Regions from separate parts of the Streptomyces sp. AM8-1-1 genome, predicted to be linked through region 2. Evidence: predicted binding sites of a transcription regulator. Region 2 holds the regulator's gene; the other holds the start of a gene.
What was found. Region 2 encodes HrcA, which represses chaperone genes, less so after heat shock. Its sites were predicted from a motif close to TTNGCACTCNGNNNNNCNGAGTGCNAA; they were not measured.
Positions count from the first base shown of each region.

Region 1: a site for HrcA is predicted at 1,682-1,708, ahead of groES (co-chaperone GroES). Genes of this name have one in related genera too.

Region 1 covers NZ_CP135086.1:3,327,072-3,338,354, reverse strand. Annotated here, with positions in the region: gene RPQ07_RS14930 (THUMP-like domain-containing protein) at 1-107, opposite strand, end outside; gene RPQ07_RS14925 (polysaccharide deacetylase family protein) at 225-1,151, shown strand; gene RPQ07_RS14920 (hypothetical protein) at 1,148-1,543, shown strand; gene groES (co-chaperone GroES) at 1,856-2,164, shown strand; gene groL (chaperonin GroEL) at 2,283-3,911, shown strand; gene RPQ07_RS14905 (sigma-70 family RNA polymerase sigma factor) at 4,074-4,955, opposite strand; gene RPQ07_RS14900 (hydroxyacid dehydrogenase) at 5,070-6,098, opposite strand; gene RPQ07_RS14895 (SDR family oxidoreductase) at 6,362-7,135, opposite strand; gene RPQ07_RS14890 (MOSC domain-containing protein) at 7,234-7,902, opposite strand; gene RPQ07_RS14885 (LysR family transcriptional regulator) at 7,983-8,873, shown strand; gene RPQ07_RS14880 (WhiB family transcriptional regulator) at 8,997-9,320, opposite strand; gene RPQ07_RS14875 (response regulator transcription factor) at 9,763-10,374, shown strand; gene RPQ07_RS14870 (sigma-70 family RNA polymerase sigma factor) at 10,641-11,228, shown strand.
Region 2 covers NZ_CP135086.1:5,538,217-5,549,499, reverse strand. Annotated here, with positions in the region: gene RPQ07_RS24855 (ribonuclease Z) at 1-268, opposite strand, end outside; gene RPQ07_RS24850 (histidine triad nucleotide-binding protein) at 282-641, opposite strand; gene RPQ07_RS24845 (aminoglycoside phosphotransferase family protein) at 790-1,689, opposite strand; gene RPQ07_RS24840 (S41 family peptidase) at 1,786-5,013, opposite strand; gene RPQ07_RS24835 (hypothetical protein) at 5,086-5,703, opposite strand; gene RPQ07_RS24830 (16S rRNA (uracil(1498)-N(3))-methyltransferase) at 5,840-6,583, opposite strand; gene RPQ07_RS24825 (nitronate monooxygenase) at 6,583-7,653, opposite strand; gene dnaJ (molecular chaperone DnaJ) at 7,732-8,868, opposite strand; gene hrcA (heat-inducible transcriptional repressor HrcA) at 8,869-9,894, opposite strand; gene RPQ07_RS24810 (MBL fold metallo-hydrolase) at 10,058-10,780, shown strand; gene RPQ07_RS24805 (DUF3097 domain-containing protein) at 10,790-11,283, shown strand, end outside.

The DNA of each region.
Region 1 (11,283 bases), 2.2 Mb from region 2:
CGCGTGGCGATCGCCAGTTCCTCGGCCGGGTCGTGGTCCCGCAGGGCGGCGAGCAGGGTCCGGCCTTCCTCGGTACGGAGGGCGGCGAAGAGTGGGAGGTCGTTCACCGGCCCATTGTGGGCCAGGTGGGCGATGGTCTGCCCGTGGTGGAGGTGTCGGCCCGGCCGTGGGGATCCGTGCTGACAGGATCCAGCGCCATGCAGCTAGTCGGACAAAACGGAAACATGCCAGCAAAACTCACCCGATCGCGTCGCGGCCGGGCGCACCGCCGTGCCGTCGCGGCCGCCCTGCTCGTCGCCCTCCTCGGCTCCGCCTGTGCGGCCGAGTCCACGGACGGGGCCGGCGGCCCGAAGGCCGACCGTCATCCCGAGGCCCGGAAGGAGGCCGGCGCGGCAGGCGCGCTCGCGGCCCGCGCGGCCCGGATCAAGCGCGACCAGACGGCCCGGGCGGCCGCCGCCAAGAAGTGGGGCCTCTCCCGGACCCCGCTGGCCGCACCGCCGCCGCCCGCCGTCAAGCCGAAGATCACCACCCGCAAGGGCTTCGAGGTCGAGGGGCAGGAGTCGATGCCGCCCGTCTTCACGACCGTTCCGGTCAAGGAGAAGGTCGTCTTCCTGACGATCGACGACGGCTCGGAGAAGGACCCCGACCTGCTGCGGATGATGAGCGATCTGCGGATCCCGTACAGCGCGTTCCTCAGCGACTACGTCATCAACGACGACTACGACTACTTCCAGCGGATGCAGGACCGCGGGGTCTCGCTGCACAACCACACCCTCAACCACCGCTATCTGCCCGGTCTTTCCTACGCCGCGCAGAAGCGGGAGATCTGCGACCAGCAGGAGAAGCTCGAGAAGCGGTACGGCAAGCGGCCGCCGCTCTTCCGGCCGCCGTACGGCAACTACAACCGGGACACCCTGCGGGCCGCGCGCTCGTGCGGCGTCAAGGCCGTGCCGCTGTGGGCAGCCGAGGCGTTCCCCGACCACATGGAATGGCGCGAGTGGGACCGGGATCTGCACCCGGGCGACATCATCCTCACCCACTTCCGCGGCAGCGACGAGTGGAAGGGCACCATGCCCGACATGATCCGCAAGGTCATGAAGACGGTGACCGACAGGGGGTACGCCGTGGCCAAGCTGGAGGACTACGTATGAGCCGCGCGCTCCGGCCGTCGGCCGCGACGGTGGTCGTGGCCGGTGCGCTGCTCGTCTGTGTCGGCTGTGCCCCGGCAGCCGTGGACCCGCTCGAACGGCTCGGCCGCAGGGCGGTCGAGAAGGTCGGCCCCGGGCCCGCGGCGCCGGCGGTACGCCGAGTGGACGCACTCCCGGGACCGTCGCGCGACGAGGGCCGCGTTCGCTCCCAGGGCCTCGACGCTCCGGGTCTCGCCGAACCGGCGACCCGGCTGCTGGGCCGTATCCACCGGGTCCATCGCGCCCATGGCACCCATCGCGCACATCGCCCGCACCGTGCGTACGACGCCGCGCCGGGCCGTACGCACGAAGCCTGGCCGGGCCGTGGGGGCGAAGCCGCGCCCGGGAGCCCGTGACGCGCCGCGCAGGGCCGGCCCCTGACATGCCCGGCCACTGACCCGCCCGGCCCCTGACACGCCCGGGGCCGGGGAACGCCCCGCCCCGCCCGTGCGTTTCCCCCACACGAGCGGAACGACCCGCCGCAGGGTGGTGAATTGGCACTCCGCTTGACCGAGTGCTAATCGCAGTCATAGTCTCGGCACTGGCACTCCCCACCGGAGAGTGCCAACACAGCGACAGGCAGGTCCGGCACCCGCGACGACGGATCGACCTGGTCGCCACCTCTGCTCTGTTAACCCCGTGAGATCTCCGAAGGGGGAGGTCGGATCGTGACGACCGCCAGCTCCAAGGTTGCCATCAAGCCGCTCGAGGACCGCATTGTGGTCCAGCCGCTCGACGCCGAGCAGACCACGGCCTCCGGCCTGGTCATCCCGGACACCGCGAAGGAGAAGCCCCAGGAGGGCGTCGTCCTCGCCGTGGGCCCGGGTCGCTTCGAGAACGGCGAGCGCCTGCCGCTCGACGTCCAGACCGGCGATGTCGTTCTGTACAGCAAGTACGGCGGCACCGAGGTGAAGTACAACGGCGAGGAGTACCTCGTCCTCTCGGCCCGCGACGTGCTCGCGATCGTCGAGAAGTAGTTCACCACATAGTTTGTGCTTGTGAGCTGCGCCCCCGGCCCGCGCGACCCCGAGAGGGCCGGGCGACCGGGGGCGCAGTTCGTTCACCCCCAGCTTTCCGAGAGGGCTGAATCGCTCCATGGCGAAGATCCTGAAGTTCGACGAGGACGCCCGTCGCGCCCTCGAGCGCGGCGTCAACAAGCTTGCCGACACGGTCAAGGTGACGATCGGCCCCCGCGGCCGCAACGTCGTCATCGACAAGAAGTTCGGCGCACCCACCATCACCAACGACGGTGTCACCATCGCCCGTGAGGTCGAGGTCGAGGACCCGTACGAGAACCTGGGCGCCCAGCTGGTGAAGGAGGTGGCGACCAAGACCAACGACATCGCTGGTGACGGCACCACCACCGCCACCGTGCTGGCCCAGGCGCTGGTCCGCGAGGGCCTGCGCAACGTCGCCGCGGGTGCCTCCCCGGCCGCCCTGAAGAAGGGCATCGACGCCGCGGTCAAGGCCGTGTCCGAGGAGCTCCTCGCGACCGCCCGGCCGATCGACGACAAGGCCGACATCGCCGCCGTGGCCGCGCTCTCCGCGCAGGACCAGCAGGTCGGCGAGCTCATCGCCGAGGCGATGGACAAGGTCGGCAAGGACGGTGTCATCACCGTCGAGGAGTCCAACACCTTCGGCCTGGAGCTGGAGTTCACCGAGGGCATGGCCTTCGACAAGGGCTACCTCTCGCCGTACATGGTGACCGACCAGGAGCGTATGGAGGCCGTCCTCGACGACCCGTACATCCTGATCAACCAGGGCAAGGTCTCCTCCATCCAGGACCTGCTGCCGCTGCTGGAGAAGGTCATCCAGGCGGGTGGCTCCCGGCCGCTGCTGATCATCGCCGAGGACGTCGAGGGCGAGGCGCTCTCCACCCTCGTCGTCAACAAGATCCGTGGCACCTTCAACGCCGTCGCGGTGAAGGCCCCGGGCTTCGGCGACCGCCGCAAGGCGATGCTCCAGGACATGGCGAGCCTCACCGGCGCGACCGTCATCTCCGAGGAGGTCGGCCTCAAGCTCGACCAGGCCGGTCTCGACGTGCTGGGCAGCGCCCGCCGCGTCACGGTGACCAAGGACGACACCACCATCGTCGACGGTGGCGGCAACCAGGACGACGTCGCCGGCCGTATCAACCAGATCAAGGCCGAGATCGAGTCCACGGACTCCGACTGGGACCGCGAGAAGCTCCAGGAGCGCCTCGCGAAGCTGGCCGGCGGCGTGTGCGTGATCAAGGTCGGCGCCGCCACCGAGGTGGAGCTCAAGGAGAAGAAGCACCGTCTGGAGGACGCCATCTCCGCGACCCGCGCCGCGGTCGAGGAGGGCATCGTCTCCGGTGGTGGCTCCGCGCTCGTCCACGCGGTCAAGGTCCTCGAAGGCAACCTCGGCAAGGAGGGCGACGAGGCCACCGGTGTCGCCGTCGTCCGCCGCGCCGCCGTCGAGCCGCTGCGCTGGATCGCCGAGAACGCCGGCCTCGAGGGCTACGTCATCACCGCGAAGGTGGCGGAGCTCGACAAGGGCCAGGGCTTCAACGCCGCGACCGGCGAGTACGGCGACCTGGTGAAGGCCGGCGTCATCGACCCGGTCAAGGTCACGCGCTCCGCCCTGGAGAACGCCGCGTCCATCGCCTCCCTGCTGCTCACGACCGAGACCCTGGTCGTCGAGAAGCCGGCGGAGGAAGAGGCCGACGCGGGCCACGGCCACGGTCACGGCCACTCCCACTGACGTCCGACGCCTGACGTCCGACATCACCCACCGAGCCCGGAGTCCCCGTCGCGGGGGCACCGGGCTCGGTGTTTTTCGTGGCCCGATGGTGAGTTGGGCGGTGCTGTCCGAGCCGACGGGCGAGCCGGGCCGGTGTTTTCCGGGCCCGACGGTGCGTACGGCTCAGTCGCCGATGAAGGTCAGATCGAGCCGGTTCAGCCGGTCCGGATCGGCCAGGATGTCGATCGCGACGATCTTCCCGCCCGTGATGGTGAAGCCCATGACCGACAGCGGGCGGCCGCCCGGCGCGGTGACGATTCCCGCGCCGCCGTTGACGAGCACCCGCCGCGAGAACTGCGAGAACTTCTGGAAGGTGAGCGCCTGACCTGCCACCTGACGCGCGCCGCGCACCTCGCGGGACGGCATTGCCGGCAGGGCCCCGGCATCCGCGCGCAGCACCACGTCCGGGTCGAGCAGCGCCACCAGCGCGTCGAAGTCGCCCCCGCGCGAAGCGGCGATGAACGCGTCGACGACCTCGCGCTGACGAGGCAGATCGTCGGGTACGGAGGTCGTGCCCTGCACCCGGCGGCGGGCCCGGCTGGCGAGCTGCCGGGTCGCGGCCGGGGTGCGGCCGACGATGGGGGCGATCTCGTCGAAGGGCAGGGCGAACATGTCGTGCAGAACGAAGGCGAGCCGCTCCGCGGGCCCGAGGGTCTCCAGCACCACGAGCAGCGCGAGCCCGACCGAGTCGGCCATCAGCACCTCGTGCTCGGGATCGACCGCGCCTTCCCGCTGAACGACCGGATCCGGTACGCGTACGTCCAGCGACTCCTCGCGGCGGGACTTGCGCGAGCGCAGCATGTCGAGGCAGACCCGGCCGACCACGGTCGTCAGCCAGCCGCTCAGATTCCCGACCGCGCTGGTGTCGGAGCGGTGGAGCCTGAACCAGGCTTCCTGCACGGCGTCGTCCGCCTCGCTCAGTGAGCCGAGCATCCGATAGGCCACGGCCTTGAGGTGGGGCCGGTCGGCGTGGAAACGCTCCGCCAGGAACTCTTGGTCATCCATCGCTGCATCCTCCGTCGTCGTCCTCGTAGGGATGACGCGGGAAACGGGCCGGATGTGACAGCCTCCGGCCGGAGAGACAGGCTCCGCTTCTGTGGGCAGTCGGCCCCCCGGCTCCTACGCGGAGTGGCCCAGCGTCTGCGCGTGAACCGGCTCCTCGAACGGCAGGCCCTTGCCGTACCGCTCCAGTTCGTCGAGGGCCAGTTCCGTCATCCGGTGCAGCTCGTTGCCGAGCGAGCCCGCGACATGGGGGGTCAGCAGCACGTTCGGCAGGGTGTAGAGCGGGGAGTCCGCGGGCGGGAGCTCCGGCTCGGTGACGTCCAGTACGGCGTGCAGCCGGCCCGGGAGCAGTTCGCGCAGCAGCGCGTCCTCGTCGACCAGAGAGCCGCGCGAGGTGTTGATCAGCGTCGCGCCGTCCGGCATCAGTGCGAGCCGGCGGGCGTCGATCATATGGCGAGTACTCGCCAGCTCCGGGGCGTGGACCGAGACGATGGAGCTGCCGGCGCACAGGTCGTCGAGCTCCGTCTTCACGGCACCGAGCGCCTCGGCCTCGGCGGCGCCGACGTACGGGTCGTAGAGCAGCACGTCCAGGTCGAAGGGGCGCAGCAGCTCGGTCACCCGGCGGCCGATGCGGGACGCGCCGACGATCCCCACCGTGCTGCGGAAGTTGCCGGCACCGGCCAGTTCCTGCCGCCAGTCGTGAGCGGCGCGCAGCCGGCCGTACCGCTGGGCCGAGTGCAGCACCCGTTTGCCCGCGAAGAGGATGGCGGCGAGCGTGTACTCGGCGACGGGCAACGCGTTGGCGGACGCGGCGGAGGCCACGGTGATGCCGCGTTCCCAACAGGCCTCCGTGATGTGGTGCTTGACGGAGCCGGCCGCGTGGACGACGGCACGCAGCCTGGGCGCGCAGTCGAGCACCTCGGCGGTGAGCACGGGCGCGCCCCAGCAGGTCAGCAGGACTTCGGCGGTGGCGAGCGCCGAGGCGACCCGGGGGGTGGGGGCGGCCAGGTCGTGCGCGACCAGATACGGATCGGTGTCGGCGAGGGCCGCCAGCCGGGCCCGCAGGGGATCGGTGAACAGTTGGTCCGCGATCCCCGGGCCCATGGCGAGGAGGACGGCGGGACGCTTCTCGGTGCGCTGCTGCATGATCGGACCCTGCTCCTTGTGCCTGGCCGGAATCCGCTCACGCTGCCCGGCGCGGAATCTGTTCACGCGGCCGGGAGGACGGGATGTGCCGGGCCGCCCGGCACGACGGACATCCGCTCACCCTGCCCGGTGCGGACGGGCACACGCTCACCCTGCCCCGCCTGGACGGGATATGACGGCACGCCGGTGTGCACCCGCCCGCCGAGCGCCGGCGGCCGCGGTCCTTCGACCGCGGCCGCGCGTGCGACGTGCGCGCGTCCGGTCTACTGCGGTCCGTACTTGCGGCCCGTCTTCGACGTCACCCCGCCCAGCAGATTGCGCGGCGCCAGCTTCGCCACTCCCATCAGCGCCTTGTACCGCGGGTCCGGGATCGAGACCGCCTTGCCGCGGGCCAGGTCCGCGAGTCCCGCCTCCACCACCTTGTCGGCGTCCAGCCACATCCAGTTCGGGATGTTGTCGGTGCCCATGCCGGCGCGCTCGTGGAACTCGGTGCGGACGAATCCGGGGCAGAGCGCCATCAGCCGTACGCCCGAACCCGCCAGGTCCCGTGCCGCGCCCTGCGTGAACTGCACGACCCACGCCTTCGACGCCCCGTAGGTCCCGCGGGGGACGAACGCCGCCACCGAGGCCACGTTCACCACACCGCCGCGCCCGCGGTCGCGCATCACCGCGGTCGCCGCGGCCGTGAGCCGGAGCACCGCCTCGCAGTGCACCTTCAGCATCGTCAGCTCGTCGGCCATGGACACTTCCAGGAAGCGTCCCTTGTTGCCGAACCCGGCATTGTTGACCAGCAGATCCACCGGGTTCTTGCGGTCGCCCAGCCGCTTCTCGACGGCCGCGATCCCGTCCTCCTCGGACAGGTCCGCGGTCAGCACCTCCGCCTCGATGCCGTGCCGGTCGTGCAGCTCGGTGGCGTGCTCCTGCAGCCGTTTGGTGTCACGGGCCACCAGCACCAGGTTGTGTCCCTCGGCGGCGAGCCGCCGCGCGAACGCGGCACCGATGCCCGCGGTCGCTCCCGTAATCAGTGCAGTCGTCATAGGCGGCACGTTAGTGCCCCGCGTGTCGGCGCCGTGTACACGCCCGGCCTGCGGGACGGGCCCTCGCGCGCTGTGCCCGCCCGATCCACGGAAGCGTCCTACGCGCCGTACTTCTCCACATACGTACGCGCTGTCGCGAGCAGTTCGGGGTGGAGCGCGTCGCCCGCGGCGAGTATCTCCGGCAGCAGTGCCCGCTCGGTGGTCCCGGCGCGGAACGACAGTCCCACCGTCACCGTGTGCCCAGGGGTGTGCACGATCTCGACCGCGTCGCCCGCCCGGATCTCACCCGGCTCGACGACCCTCAGATACGCGCCCGGTGCTGCGTTGCGCGTGAAGCGCCTGACCCAGCCCTTCTCGCCGAGCCAGGAGCCGAACGTACGGCACGGGATGCGGCCGCTCGTCACCTCCAGGACGAGGGAGTCGCCGATCCGCCAACGCTCGCCGATCTTCGCGTTGTTGACGTCGAGGCCGATCGTGGTGAGGTTCTCGCCGAAGGCGCCGTTCGGGATGGGGTGGCCCAACTCCCGCTCCCAGAAGTCCAGATCCTCCCGGGCGAAGGCGTACACCGCCTGATGCGTCCCGCCGTGATGGCGCAGGTCGCAGATCGTGTCCCCGGCGAGGCCGCTGCCACCGCGGCCCTTCGGCCCGGGGTCCGTGACCATGACGGCGCCCTCGGCGGGCTGCTTGTCGATCCCCGTCGTCCCGTCCGGGGTGTCGGTGTAGTCCACCGTCTTGGCGCGGCCCACATTGACCGTCAGAACCTTCATGACTGCACGCTAACCCCGGCTTACCCAAACGATCCAGCCGATAATTGCCCCGATCTCCAAGGTCCCCTTATATTCGTGGAGTGATCGAAGCCCGCCATCTCCGAGTGCTCCGCGCGGTCGCCGCCGCCGGGTCCTTCTCCGCCGCGGCACGCTCACTCGGCTGCACCCAGCCGGCCGTCAGCCAGCAGATGAAGGCGCTCGAGGCGTCGGCGGGCACCCCGCTCCTGATCCGCACGGGCCGGGAGATGCGATTGACGCAGGCCGGTGAGGCGCTGGTGCGCCACGCGTCCGGCATCCTCGCGGGTCTCACCGCCGCCGAGGAGGAGATCGCCGCCATCGCCGGGCTGCGTGCGGGCCGGGTGCGGCTGGTCTCCTTCCCCAGCGGCAGCTCCACGCTGGTCCCCACCGCGCTGGCCGCCCTGCGGGCGGCCCATCCCGGCACCCGGGTCTCCCTCGTCGAGGCGGAGCCGCCGCGGTCGGTGGAGATGCTGCGCGGGGGCGACTGCGATGTGGCGCTGGCGTTCCGTTACGACGGCGGGGAGGCGGAGTGGGACGACCTGGTCGTCCGGCCCCTGCTCACGGACCGGCTCGTCGGCCTGGTCCCGGAGGGCCACCGGCTGGCCGCGTCCGCCACGGTCACCGTCGCCGACCTCGCCGAGGAGCCCTGGATCGCGGGCTGCCCGCGCTGCCGCCGCCAACTGGTCGAGGTGTGCGAGAAGGCCGGCTTCACCCCGCGGATCGACTTCGCCACCGACGACTATCCGGCGGTGATCGGCTTGGTCGGAGCGGGTCTGGGTGTCGCGGTGCTGCCGGAGCTGGCGCTGGAGTCGGTACGCCCCAAGGGTGCGCGGACGGTCACGGTCGTCCCCGCCGTCGAGCGCGAGATCGTCGCGCTCACCCTCCCGGACCTCGCCCAGGTCCCCGCGGTCTCGGCGACGCTCGACCGACTGGCCCTCGCCGCGGCCCGCTGAGCCCCCTCTGCGCGGCTCCGGGCGCCCCTGTACGACTCTGGCGCGAACGCGATTCACCCCTGCCCGGATCCGGGCAGGGGTGAGTGCAGGAACGTTTCTTCGAACGGTTGGGGCAAACGGGTGTCAACCTCGCCCCATGCCGGTCACGCTCGTCGCGGGGATCAGCCGGTGCCTGGCCCGACCCATGAGCTCCTCGCGTTCGTCCTCGGTGAGTCCGCCCCACACGCCGTACGGCTCCCGCACCGCCAGCGCGTGTGCCGCGCACTCCGCGCGGACCGGGCACCTCATGCAGACCTCTTTCGCCGAGTTCTCTCGTGCACTGCGTGCCGCGCCCCGCTCGCCCTCGGGATGGAAGAAGAGCGAGCTGTCCACCCCACGGCAGGCCGCGAGGAGCTGCCAGTCCCACAGATCGGCGTTGGGTCCGGGAAGGCGGGAGAAATCTGCCATAGCGCTTGCCCCTTGAAACCGTGCTGAGCGGATACAGGTCAGGTCGGTCAGGTCGCGCACGAGCGGCGGATACGAGCCGTATCCGGCACCCGCACCATGCCCCACGACCGTACATCTACTGTGTAAGTAGATGTAAATATGACTCATTGCGAATCTAGCCACAGACACCGCAGAAAGTGAAGAAAAGCCGCTAAATGGGGCATAGCTTCCGGGTGAAGACCTGTTGACCTGCATTGCTCTACGTCGCGTACGGCCGCTCACATAGAGTGCTGAAGTGGGCAGCCCGACCCGTAACTCTTTCGAGTGACCGTCGTTGGTAGTGCGGAAGCGGTTGAAAGAACAAGCGCTAGGGCACATGTCCGAGAGCGTTCAACCGCACAGGTGACGAAACGTACCCAGCCTGGAGGCTCAAGGTGACGCGCATCAGCTGCGGAGGACGGTCATGACATCCGTCCTCGTCTGCGACGACTCCCCGCTTGCCCGAGAGGCGCTTCGCCGCGCGGTCGCGACCGTGCCCGGCGTCGAGCGCGTGACGACCGCGGCCAACGGCGAGGAAGTCCTCCGCCGCTGGGGGGCCGACCGCTCGGACCTGATTCTGATGGACGTACGCATGCCCGGTCTGGGTGGCGTCGAGACGGTCCGCCGGCTGCTGTCCGCGGACCCCGGCGCCCGGATCATCATGCTCACCGTCGCCGAGGATCTGGACGGGGTCGCGCTCGCGGTCGCCGCGGGAGCCCGCGGATATCTGCACAAGGACGCCTCGCGCGCCGAACTGCGGGCCACGGTTACCCAGGCGCTCGCCGACCCGACCTGGCGGCTCGCCCCGCGCCGGCTGCGTTCGGCCGAGATGGGTGCCGCGCCCACACTCACCGCACGCGAGATCCAGGTGCTCGAAGGCATGAGCCACGGCCGGTCGAACGCCGAGATCGGACGGGAGCTCTTCCTCTCCGAGGACACGGTGAAGACGCACGCCAGGCGGCTCTTCAAGAAGCTGGGCGCCTCGGACCGTGCGCACGCCGTTGCGCTCGGATTCCGCTGGGGCCTGGTCCGCTAGGTCGTGTCCGCGACGTCTCGTCTGGGTCGCCCCCGGGGCGCGACGGACCCCGCCCGCCGTACGGTGGGCGGGGAATCGGACGGCCGCGGGCATTCGTTTCCCGCCCGATGCCGCATCCTTGAGATGTGGAGTTCCTTGGGAACGAGTCTGTCGAGCGGAAGGGGAGGGCGCAGGCGATGAGTTCCGGCGCACCTGCTCATAACGCTTCGGTGCACAACATTGGACGCGGTGCCGCGGATGCTCAGCCGCCGAGGCACCATGGACCGATGCGTGACGACGAGGCGGTGACCGCTCAGGGGGCCATCGGTTCCCTGGTTCACCGTGCCGTCGACGGAGACGAGCAGGCCACGCACGATCTCCTCGCGCACGTTCACCCCCTCGCGCTGCGTTACTGCCGCACCCGGCTCAGCCGGCTGCCGGGAGACGCGCGTCACTTCGTCGAAGACCTCGCGCAGGAGGTCTGTGTCGCGGTGCTGATGGCACTGCCGCGCTACAAGGACACCGGGCGCCCCTTCGAGGCCTTCGTCTTCGCCATCGCCACCCACAAGGTCGCCGATCTGCAGCGGGCGGCCATGCGCCACCCGGGATCGACGGCCGTACCGTCCGACGAGATGCCCGAGCGCCCCGACGACTCCCTCGGCCCCGAGGAGCGTGCGCTGCTCAGCGACGACGCCGAATGGGCCAAGAAGCTCCTCGCCAACCTCCCGGACAACCAGCGCGAGCTGCTGGTGCTGCGGGTCGCGGTCGGTCTGACCGCGGAGGAGACGGGACAGATGCTGGGCATGTCACCCGGCGCGGTGCGGGTCGCCCAGCACCGGGCTCTGAGCAGGCTGCGTGCACTGGCCGAGCAGTGAGTCGTACGGTCTACGTATACGTACGAAGGAACAAAGCTGTCGGCCGATCTTGATC
Region 2 (11,283 bases):
CGGACACCTCGTGCGGGACCCGGTCGAGGTTGATCCGCTGGATCACCCCGGCGAGGCCCAGGGAGTGGTCGCCGTGGAAGTGCGTGACGCAGATCCGGTTGATGTCATGGGCGGCCACCCCGGCGCGCAGCATCTGGCGCTGGGTGCCCTCGCCGGGGTCGAAGAGGATGCCGTCGGCATCCCACCGCAGCAGGTAGCCGTTGTGGTTGCGGTGCCGGGTGGGTACCTGGCTGGCGGTGCCGAGGACCACCAGTTCTCTGACGGACACGATGGACTGCCCGTTATCCGGGAGGCCATTCGAGGCCGCGGCCGCCGAGCACATGGGCGTGCGCGTGGAAGACCGTCTGGCCCGCTCCGGCGCCCGTGTTGAAGACGATGCGGTACCCCCGCTCGACCGTCTTCTCCTGCGCGGCGATCTCGCCGGCCTCGCGCAGCACGTCGGCGGCCAGGTCGGGGGCGCCCGCGGCGAGCGCGGCGGCGTCCCGGTAGTGGGCCTTGGGGATGACCAGGACGTGCGTCGGGGCCTGGGGATTGATGTCCCGGAAGGCCAGGACGGTCTCGGTGTCCCGTACGACGGTGGCCGGCACCTCCCCCGCGACGATCTTGCAGAACAGGCAGTCAGCCTGCGGTTCTCCCGCCATGCCGGGGTCCTCCTCGCGTGGGGTGGTTACCCGCCACATCGTATCGACCGCCCCGGCCTCCCCGCGGGCCCCACCCGCGCGCCCAGGAGGGCTTGCCGTCCGGCGGGGCTTCGACGGACGGCAAGGCCCGGGACGGCTCCTGTCCCGCTCAGTCCTCCCCCAGCACCGCCCGGATCACATGCCGGGCGTTGCGCGCCATCGCCGGGTTCGTCGTGCGGTAGTACGGCAGCGCGATCACCGCCTGCGAGAGCGTCCGCGCACGGCCGCGGCGCCAGGCCGCGTCGTCCACGCCGAGTGCTTCACGGAAGACGTCCCTGGCGCCGGCGGGCAGCAGATTCCAGGCGGGGAACAGGTCGCAGGCGGGATCGCCCGCTCCCGTGCACCCGAAGTCGATCACCGCGGTCAGCCTGCCGCCGTCCACCAGCAGGTTGCCCGGCATCAGGTCGGCGTGCAGCCACACCGGCGGCCCCTCGTGGTCAGGGGCCCGCAGCGCGTCCTCCCAGACGGCGAGCGCGGCATCGCAGTCGACGTCCTCCTGCGGAATCCCCCGCAGTTCGTCGATCGCCGCCCGGGTCTCGGCGTCGAGTGAGGTGAGCGGCCCGCCGCGGTGGGCCACCGGAGCGCCCGGCAGGGTGATGCTCCGCATCGCCGCCACGAAGCGCGCCAGATCCCCGGCCAGCAGCACGGGCTCGCTCAGCGCTCCCTCCTCGGGGTGCCGCCCGGCCAGCCACCGGTGCACCGACCACGGCCACGGATATCCCTCGGCGGGCTTCCCTGCCCCGAGCACCTCGGGGATCGGCGTGGGCAGCAACGGCGCCAGGCGCGGCAGCCACTCCTGCTCCATCGACACGTCCCCGGCTCCGCCCTCGATCAGTGGCAGCCGCACGGCCATGCGATCGCCGAGCCGGTACATGGCGTTGACGGTGCCACCGGAGGCGAACCGTTCCACCGGGAGGCCCGCCCACTGCGGGAACTGCCCGGCGACCAGGCGTCGTACGAGGCCCTCGTCGACGGGGTGCGGGCCCGGATGCACCTGCCCTGTGTTCATGAGGCGCCATCCGACCGCCCGCGGCAGCCGGTCGTCAAACAGCTTTCCGTACAGGTGCCGGTCCCCGGGGGCTCCCGGGGACCGGCCGTACCCATGTCAGTCCGGCACCGGGGGCGTCCTCGCCGGGTTCTCCGCCAGAACGGCGAGCGCCATCCGGATCGCCTCGTCCAGCTGCGGATCGCGGCCCGCCGCATGGTCCTGCGGGGTCATCACCACTTCCACGTCCGGGTCGACGCCGTAGTTCTCCACGCCCCACCCGTAACCCTCCACCCAGAAGGCGTACTTGGGCTGGGTGACCCCCGTGCCGTCCACCAGGGAGTAGCGGTTGTCGATGCCGATGACCCCGCCCCAGGTCCGGGTGCCCACGACGGGACCGATCCCCAGGGCCTTGATCGCCGCGTTGACGATGTCGCCGTCCGAGCCCGAGAACTCGTTCGCCACCGCCACGACCGGACCCCGCGGCGCGTTCGCCGGATAGCTGTACGGCTGCATCCCGCGCGGCACGGCCCAGCCCACGACCCGGCGTGCCAGCTTCTCCACGACCAGCTGGGAGGTGTGCCCGCCGCGGTTCTCCCGCACGTCCACGACGAGGCCCTCGCGCGCCACCTCGACGCGCAGATCCCGGTGGATCTGGGCCCAGCCCGGCGCCTGCATGTCGGGGACGTGCAGATAGCCCAGCCGTCCCGCGGAGTGCTCGTGGACGTAGGCGCGCCGGTCGGCGACCCATGCGTGGTAGCGCAGCGGCTCCTCGTCGGCGAGCGGGACGACGACCGCGTGGCGCGGATCGCCGCCGTCCGCGGGCGCGACGGTGAGTTCGACCGGCTTGCCCGCCGTGCCGACCAGCAGTGGGCCCGGTCCGGCGACCCGGTCGACGGGCCGGCCGTCCACCGCGAGGATCGCGTCGCCGGCGTGCACCGCGGCTCCGGGGGCGGCGAGCGGGGAGTGGGCGCTCGGGTCGGACGTCTCGGACGGCAGGACACGGTCGACGCGCCACAGGCCGTCCGCCGAGCGGGAGATGTCCGCGCCGAAGAGGCCCTGGCGACGGGCGCTCTGCCCCTGACCGCCGCGCGGGACGATGTACGCGTGCGAGGTGCCGAGTTCGCCCTGCACCTCCCACAGCAGATCCATCAGATCGTCGTGGGTGGCCACCCGGGACAGCACCGGCCGGTAGCGGTCCAGTACGCCGTCCCAGTCGACGCCGCCGAGGTCCGCGCGCCAGAAGTTGTCGCGCATCAGCCGTCCGGCCTCGTCGTACATCTGCCGCCACTCGGCCGCCGGGTCGACGGTGCGGCGGACGCGGGAGAGATCGACGGAGACGTTGGTGTCGCTGTCGTCGTCGCGCGAGGCCCGCCGGTCGGCGGGGACGACCTTCAGCTTGTCGTCGGTGCGCAGCAGCACCCGCTTGCCGTCGCCGCTGACCGAGAACCCGTCGGCGTCCGCGGCGAGTTCCTCGGTGCGCTGCTGGACGAGGTCGTAGCGCTCCAGAGCGGTCGTGGGTCCCTCGTCGTCGGGGGTGGCGCGGGTGGCTCCGAGCGCGCCGCGCAACGGGTGGCGCAGCCACAACAGCCCGTCCTTCGCCGCGCGCAGGGTGGAGTAGCTGCCCGCCTCGACCGGGAAGGGCACGATCCGGTCGGCCAGTCCCTCGACGTCGATCCGGGTGGCGGGCACCTCGCCGCCGCCGTCCGGGCCCCGGTCCTTGTCCTCCTCGAACGGCCGGCCGTGCCGCTGCGGTCCGAACGGCGACGGGGTGGTGGCCGCGAGCGTGATCAGATGCGGGCGGCAGCCGCCGACGAACGCGAGGTCGAAGACATGGGTGTCGTAGACCGGGTCGAAGTCGCGCTCGGACAGGAACGCCAGATGCCTGCCGTCGAGGGTGAACGCGGGCTGGTAGTCGCGGAATCGCAGCGGGGTCGCCTCGACGACGGACAGGTCGCGCACATCGGCCAGCTTGAGTTGGCGCAGCGGGGACGGTCCGGCGTGCGACCAGGCCAGCCACCGGGAGTCGGGCGAGAAGACCAGCCCGGTGGCTTCACTGTGCTCGCCGCGGTCGATCTCGCGGACCTCTCCCGTCTCGCGGTCGACGAGCAGGACCCGCCCGTCGTGGGCGGCGACGGCCGCCCGGCTGCCGTCCGGTGCGACGGCCAGACCGAGGACGCGGCCGAGCTGTCCGGCCGCCCACCTGCGCGGTGCCGCGCCGGGCGCGAGGCCGGTCGCCGGGGCGAATTCCAGTGCGTCCTCGCCCTCCGCGTCGGTGACCCAGACGACCTGCTCCTCCCCGTCCGCCCGGAAGACGCGGGGCAGCCGAGCCCTCACGCCCGGTTCCACGGCCAGCGCCCGCGCGGGCCCGTCCCGGTGGGTGACCCAGTGGATGCCGCCGCGGATCTCCACGGCGCTGCCGCGACCGGTGCGGTCGGGGGCCGCGGTACCGAGGTGGCGTTCGGCCTTCACGGGACGCGGGCGCAGATCGGTGCGCTGCCCGCCGAGCCGGATGTCGAGACGGCGGGGCGCGGCGCCGTCGAGGTCGTCGAGGATCCACAGCTCACCGGCGGAGGCGTACACGACACGGGTCCCGTCGGTGGCCGCGTGCCGGGCGTAGAAGCCGTCGGCGGCGTCGCCGGTACCGAGAGGGGTGTGACGCTTCAGGTCCGACCCGTCCGGCCGGGACGAGTAGACGGCTCCGACGCCCTCGTGGTCCGAGAGGAACGCGATCCCCTCCCCCGCTTCGCCGTGGGGACCCACCCACAGCGGGTACTCGATGTTCCCGTCGACGTCCTCGTGGAGGCGTACGAACTCCCCCGAGCCGTCCCGGTCGATCCACAACTTGCCCGCGGTGCCGCCCCGGTAGCGCTTCCAGGCAGCGGCCTCGCGGCCCATCGTGGCGGAGAGCAGCAGTACGCCGGAGCCGTACGCCAGGCCGCCGACCGGCCCGTAGGGCAGCTGCGTCGCGGGTCCGCCGTCGAGCGGCACCGACCGCGCCCAGCTGCGGCGCAGCGAGGCCTGACCCTGGGTGCTGATGGCGAGGACCTCGCCCTGCGGGGTCCAGCCGCGTACGGACGTCCTGGCGCTGCCCCAGTACGTCAGCCGGTCGGCCGGCCCGCCGTCGACGGGCGCGACATGCACCTCGGGCGCGCCGTCCCGGCGTGAGGTCCAGGCTATGCGGGTGCCGTCGGGTGAGATACGGGGATGGTCGACGGGCACGTTGTCGGCGCTCACGCGCCAGGCGCGTCCGCCGTCGAGCGGGGCGACCCAGACGTCGTCCTCTGCGGTGAAGGCGATCAACTCGCCGTGGACATGCGGATACCGAAGGTAGGCAGGCTGCGTCACACCGTCACCCTAGGCAGGCCAGGGGTGCCGGGTCACGGCTTTGCCAGGGCCTGTCGTGTGGATCGGGCCGGGTCACTTCCCCGGCGGGTCGACCGTCTCGGTGACGGTCACCGTGACGGTGACGGCGGGCCGCGGATCGGAGCCGGGAGGGGTGGGGCGGGGCGAACTGCTGGGCGTGGCCGAGCAGTTGCCGAGGACGGTCGCCTCGAAGACGACCTTGCCGTCCACCCTGGCCAGGAGGTCGCCGCGGACGCACCGGCCCGAACGCTCCTCGGTCACCTTGCCCTTGAGCGTGATCTTCTGCCCCGCCTCGGTCTCGCCCTGGCAGTCGACGGTGGCTGTCCCCGTCCTGCTGGGCGACGGCGAGGAGTTGCCCGCGTCGTCGAGGGTGGCGGTGCAGCTGAGCCAGCGCACGTCGAAGCCGATGCGCTCCAGGGTGCTGGTGCCCGTGCGGTCCGTGGTGACGGACACGGCGACGGAACTCAGTCCCCCGGTCGCCGGCTCGCAGGCCGCCAGGACCCCGACCGCCGTGCCCGCGACGGCGATCGCGGCGAGCGTGCGTCTCGGGCGCGTCCGGCCGGTGCGGCCGGTGCGGCCGGGCTCCGCGTCTCCCGCCGGGCGAACTGCCGTTCTTCGCCGTGTCGTTCCGTGCGGTCCCGTTTTCCGCAGTGCTCTTCCCCGCAGTGTCATTCCCCGCAGTGTCATTCCCCGCATGAAGCGAGACTGGCACCGGCGGGCGGGAAGCAACAGGGCCGTTGCGGTCAATCACCGTCATCGGGGACGCCGTCGGGCCCCTCCCGCCCCAACGGCCCGCGCACCAGGGCGGTCAGCCCCAGCGCCCCGTGCGGCCCAGCAGCAGCGCCGTCGCCGCCGTGCCCGCCGTCGAGGTGCGCAGCACACTGCGTCCCAGCCGGTACGGCTTGGCTCCCGCCTCCGCGAACGCCGCGAGTTCCTCCGGGGACACTCCGCCCTCGGGGCCCACGACCAGCACGATCGATCCCTCGGCCGGCAGCTCGGCGGTGGCCAGCGGTTCCGCCCCCTCCTCGTGCAGCACGGCCGCGAAGTCCGCTGTGGCCAGAAGTGCCGCAACCTGCTTGGTCGTTGCTGCGTCCGCGACCTCCGGGAAGCGGAGCCGGCGCGACTGCTTGCCCGCCTCGCGCGCGGTGGCCCGCCACTTCGCCTGCGACTTCGCGCCCCGCTCGCCCTTCCACTGCGTGATGCAGCGGGCGGCCTGCCAGGGCACGACCGCGTCGACGCCGGTCTCCGTCATGGTCTCGACGGCGAGTTCACCGCGGTCGCCCTTGGGCAGCGCCTGGACGACGGTGATACGCGGCGCCGGCTCGCTCTCGACCGGGAGGTCCCGCACCTCCACCTCCAGCCGGTCCTTGCCCTCGGTCCGCAGCACGACGCCGGCCGCCCCGCGTCCGAGCCCGTCGGTGAGCACGATCTCCTCACCCTGCTGGAGCCGGCGTACGGACACGGCATGCCGTCCCTCGGGACCGTCCAGCACGACGGCGGAACCGGCCGCGACCCCCTCCAGGGAGTCCACCAGGAAGACGGGTGCGGTCATCAGGAGGCGTCCAGCGCCAGCGCGGCGCGCGCGGAGTCCAGCTCGGCGGCCAGCACCTCCACCAGCTGTGCGGCCGGCAGCTCACGGGCCAGCCGGTGCCCCTGACCGGCCCACAGGGCCATGCCCTGGGCGTCGCCGGCCTTGGCCGCCGCCTTGCGCAGCCCGCTCGTCAGATGGTGCACCTGCGGATACGCGGCGGGGGCGTACGGCCCGTGCTCACGCATGAAGCGGTTGACGAGCCCGCGCGCCGGCCGGCCCGAGAAGGCCCGGGTCAGTTCGGTGCGTACGAAGAGGGGGTTGGTCATGGCCTGCTTGTGCAGGGTGTTCGCGCCGGACTCGGGGCAGACCAGGAACGCGGTGCCGAGCTGCGCCGCCGCGGCACCGGCCGCGAGCACGCCGGCGATCTGGCCGCCGCGCATCAGTCCGCCGGCCGCGATCACCGGCAGCGGAACGGCCTCGCGGACCAGGGCGACGAGGGTGAGCAGTCCCACCCCGCTGCCGTCGGCCGCCGGGTCGTCGCGGTGCGTGCCCTGGTGGCCGCCGGCCTCGACGCCCTGAACGCACACGGCGTCCGCGCCGGCCCGCTGCGCGGCCTGCGCCTCTTCGGGCGAGGTGACGGTGACGACGGTGAAGGTGCCGGCCTTGGCGAAGGACTGGAGCACGTCCCGCTTGGGGCAGCCGAAGGTGAAGGAGACGACCGGGACGGGGTCGTCGAGGAGGATCGCGAGCTTGGCCTCGTACCCGTCGTCCAGGCCGGAGTCGGGATCGCCGAGCGGCGTCTCGTACCAGGCCGCCTCACCGGCGAGCTGGTGCCGGTAGACCTCCACGGCGGCGGGGTCGGTCGCACCGGGCTGCGGCATGAACAGATTCACGCCGAAGGGCCGGCTCGTGAGCCCGCGGATCTGTTTGATCTGCTGGTACATGCCGTCCGCGGTCTTGTACCCGGCGGCCAGGAATCCGAGGCCACCGGCCTCGGACACGGCTGCGGCCAACTGCGGGGACGACGCGCCGCCCGCCATGGGGGCCTGCACGATCGGATACCGGCAGAGATCGGTCAGTGCGGAGGACATGCACGCATGGTGCCACGTCGGCCCCGCCCGGCCGAATCGGACCCGACGCGGCCCCGGATATCGGGGCCGCGGCCGGTTCTACCGTCCGTTGAACGCGTCCTTCAGGCGCGAGAACAGCCCTTGCTGCCCTGGCTGGAACTGGCCGGTCGGCCGCTCCTCGCCGCGCAGCTTCGCCAGCTCCCGCAGCACCCGCTCCTGCTCCGGGTCCAGCTTCGAGGGCGTCATCACCTCGACGTGCACGATCAGGTCGCCCCGACCGCCACCGCGCAGGTGCGTGATGCCGCGGCCGTGCAGCGGGATCGACTGTCCGGACTGCGTGCCCGGGCGGATGTCGACCTCCTCCATGCCGTCGAGCGTCTCCAGCGGCACCTTGGTGCCGAGGGCCGCCGCCGTCATCGGAATGGTGACCGTGCAGTGCAGGTCGTCGCCACGCCGCTGGAAGACGCCGTGGGCCAGCTCGTGGATCTCCACGTACAGGTCACCGGCGGGGCCGCCGCCAGGGCCGACCTCGCCCTCGCCCGCGAGCTGGATCCGGGTGCCGTTGTCGACACCGGCGGGGATCTTCACGGTCAGCGTGCGGCGCGAGCGGACCCGGCCGTCTCCGGCGCACTCCGGGCACGGGGTCGGGACGACGGTCCCGAAGCCCTGGCACTGGGGGCACGGCCGGGACGTCATGACCTGGCCCAGGAACGAACGCGTGACCTGCGAGACCTCACCGCGACCGCGGCACATGTCACATGTCTGCGCCGAGGTGCCCGGCGCCGCGCCCTCGCCCGAACACGTCGTACAGACGACGGCCGTGTCGACCTGGATGTCCTTCGTCGTGCCGAAGGCCGCCTCGTTGAGGTCGATCTCCAGCCGGATCATCGCGTCCTGGCCGCGCCGCGTACGCGACCTCGGCCCCCGCTGCGACGCCGTCCCGAAGAAGGCGTCCATGATGTCCGAGAAGTTCCCGAAGCCACCGGCGCCGAAGCCTCCGGCGCCACCGCCGCCCGCCTGGGACAGCGGGTCGCCGCCGAGGTCGTAGACCTGCTTCTTCTGCGGATCCGAGAGGACCTCGTAGGCCGCGTTGATCTCCTTGAAGCGCTCCTGCGTCTTCGGGTCCGGATTCACATCCGGGTGGAGTTCACGCGCAAGCCGGCGGAAGGCCTTCTTGATCTCGTCCTGGGATGCGTCTCGGCGCACGCCGAGTACGGCGTAGTAGTCCGTGGCCACTTACGACTCCGCCAGGATCTGTCCGACGTAACGTGCCACTGCGCGTACCGCTCCCATCGTTCCGGGGTAGTCCATGCGGGTCGGTCCGACCACGCCGAGTTTGGCAACTGCCTCGTCGCCCGAACCGTAGCCGACCGAGACGACGGACGTGGAGTTGAGGCCCTCATGGGCGTTCTCGTGACCGATCCGTACGGTCATGCCCATCCCGCCCGACTCCTTGGCCTCGCCGAGCAGCTTGAGCAGCACGACGTGCTCCTCCAGCGCCTCCAGCACCGGCCGGATCGTGAGCGGGAAGTCGTGTCCGAAGCGGGTCAGATTGGCGGTGCCGCCGATCATCAGCCGCTCCTCGGTCTCCTCGACCAGGGTCTCGAGCAGGGTGGACAGCACCGTCGTGACGGTGCCGCGGTCCTCCGGCTCGAAGGATTCCGCCAGGTCCTGCACCAGCTGCGGCACATCCGCGAAACGGCGCCCGACGACCCGGCTGTTGAGCCGGGCCCGCAGGTCCGCGAGCGAGGTGTCGCCGAAGGGCGCGGGGCAGTCGATCATCCGCTGCTCGACCCGGCCGGTGTCCGTGATCAGCACGAGCATCAGCCGGGCGGGCGCCAGGGAGAGGAGCTCGACGTGCCGGACGGTGGACCGGGTCAGCGACGGGTACTGCACGACGGCGACCTGCCGGGTCAGCTGCGCGAGCAGCCGCACCGTACGGCCCACGACGTCGTCGAGGTCGACGGCCCCGTCCAGGAAGTTCTGGATGGCGCGGCGCTCCGGCGACGACAGGGGCTTGACCCCGGCCAGCTTGTCGACGAAGAGCCGGTACCCCTTGTCCGTCGGGATACGGCCGGCGCTGGTGTGCGGCTGGGCGATGAAGCCCTCGTCCTCCAGCACCGCCATGTCGTTCCGGACCGTGGCCGGCGAGACGCCGAGATTGTGACGCTCCGTGAGCGCCTTGGAACCCACAGGTTCCTCGGTGCCGACATAGTCCTGGACGATCGCGCGCAGCACCTCGAGTCTGCGTTCACTGAGCACCGCGCACACCTCCAGCTCTGGTTCCTCGGTGGCTGCTTGGCACTCCCCGGGTCCGAGTGCCAGCAATCCCCGTGCCAGTGTACGGCCGTGGGGTACGGCTCTAGCAAGGCGGCCGACCAGGCTACCGCGCGCCTTTGCTGGTCGTTGCCAGTAGCGTCGCGTTATGGACGTCCGTTGGGAAGACTTCGGCTGGGAGCAACTGGCCGACGGGGTCGGGCGGCGCAGGATGCCCGTCTGGGACGCGACCGTGGGGCTGGTCGCCGGTGACGAGGCCGTCCTGCTGTTCGACACGGGGTCCACGCTGCGTGAGGGCGTGGAGCTGCGCACCCAGGCGGAGGCGCTGCTGGGCGGCCGCCGAGTGACGCATGTCGCACTGAGTCATCCCCACTTCGACCATGTTCTGGGGACGGCCGCCTTCTCCGCGGTGGAGGTCTTCGGCGCGGTCGCCGTCGATGTCGTCCTGCGCCGGGACCGCGACGAACTCCGGGCCGACGCCGTACGGCACGGCGTGGCGCCGGACGATGCCGCCGAGGCGACCGATCTGCTGGTCGCGCCGCAGCACGTGGTCACCGGTGAACGGACACTGGACCTCGGCGGACGCCAGGTGCTGCTGGCCAATGTGGGCCCCGGGCACACGGGCCACGATCTGGCGCTCCTCGTGCCGGGCGACCGGGAGGTCGTGTTCTGCGGCGATCTGGTGGAGGAGTCCGGGGAGCCGCAGGCGGGTCCGGACGCGATGCCCTCGCGCTGGCCGGCGGCCCTGGACCGGCTGCTCGCGCTCGGCGGAGAGGACGCGCTGTACGTCCCCGGGCACGGCGCGGTGGTGGACGCGGCGTTCGTCCGCGCACAGCGTGACGTGCTGGCGGAGCGCTTCGGGGTGCCGTAGCGTCGCCGAATGCGCAGCTACAGCCCCGATCTGACGCCCCCTTGGAAGAAGCCCTCCGCCGTGCCGGAGGTCCCCGCCGACCGGGATCTGGTCGTGGAGGAGGTCACCACCGGCTTCTGCGGCGCGGTGACCGGCTGCGAGGCCGGGACGGTGACCCTGGAGGACCGCTTCGGCAAGCACCGGGTCTTCCCGCTGACCGCACGGGGCTTTCTGCTGGAGGGCCGGGTGGTGACGCTGGTCCGGCCCGGCGCGGGCGCACCGGCCGCGCCGGCCCGTACGGCCTCGGGTTCCGTCGCCGTGCCCGGCGCCCGGGCCAGGGTGGCGAGGGCGGGCCGCATCTACGTCGAGGGCCGCCACGACGCCGAGCTCGTGGAGCGGGTCTGGGGCGACGACCTGCGCATCGAGGGGGTGGTGGTCGAGTACCTGGAGGGTGTCGACGACCTCCCGTCGATCGTCGCCGACTTCGCCCCCGGGCCCGACGCCTGCCTCGGTGTCCTGGTCGA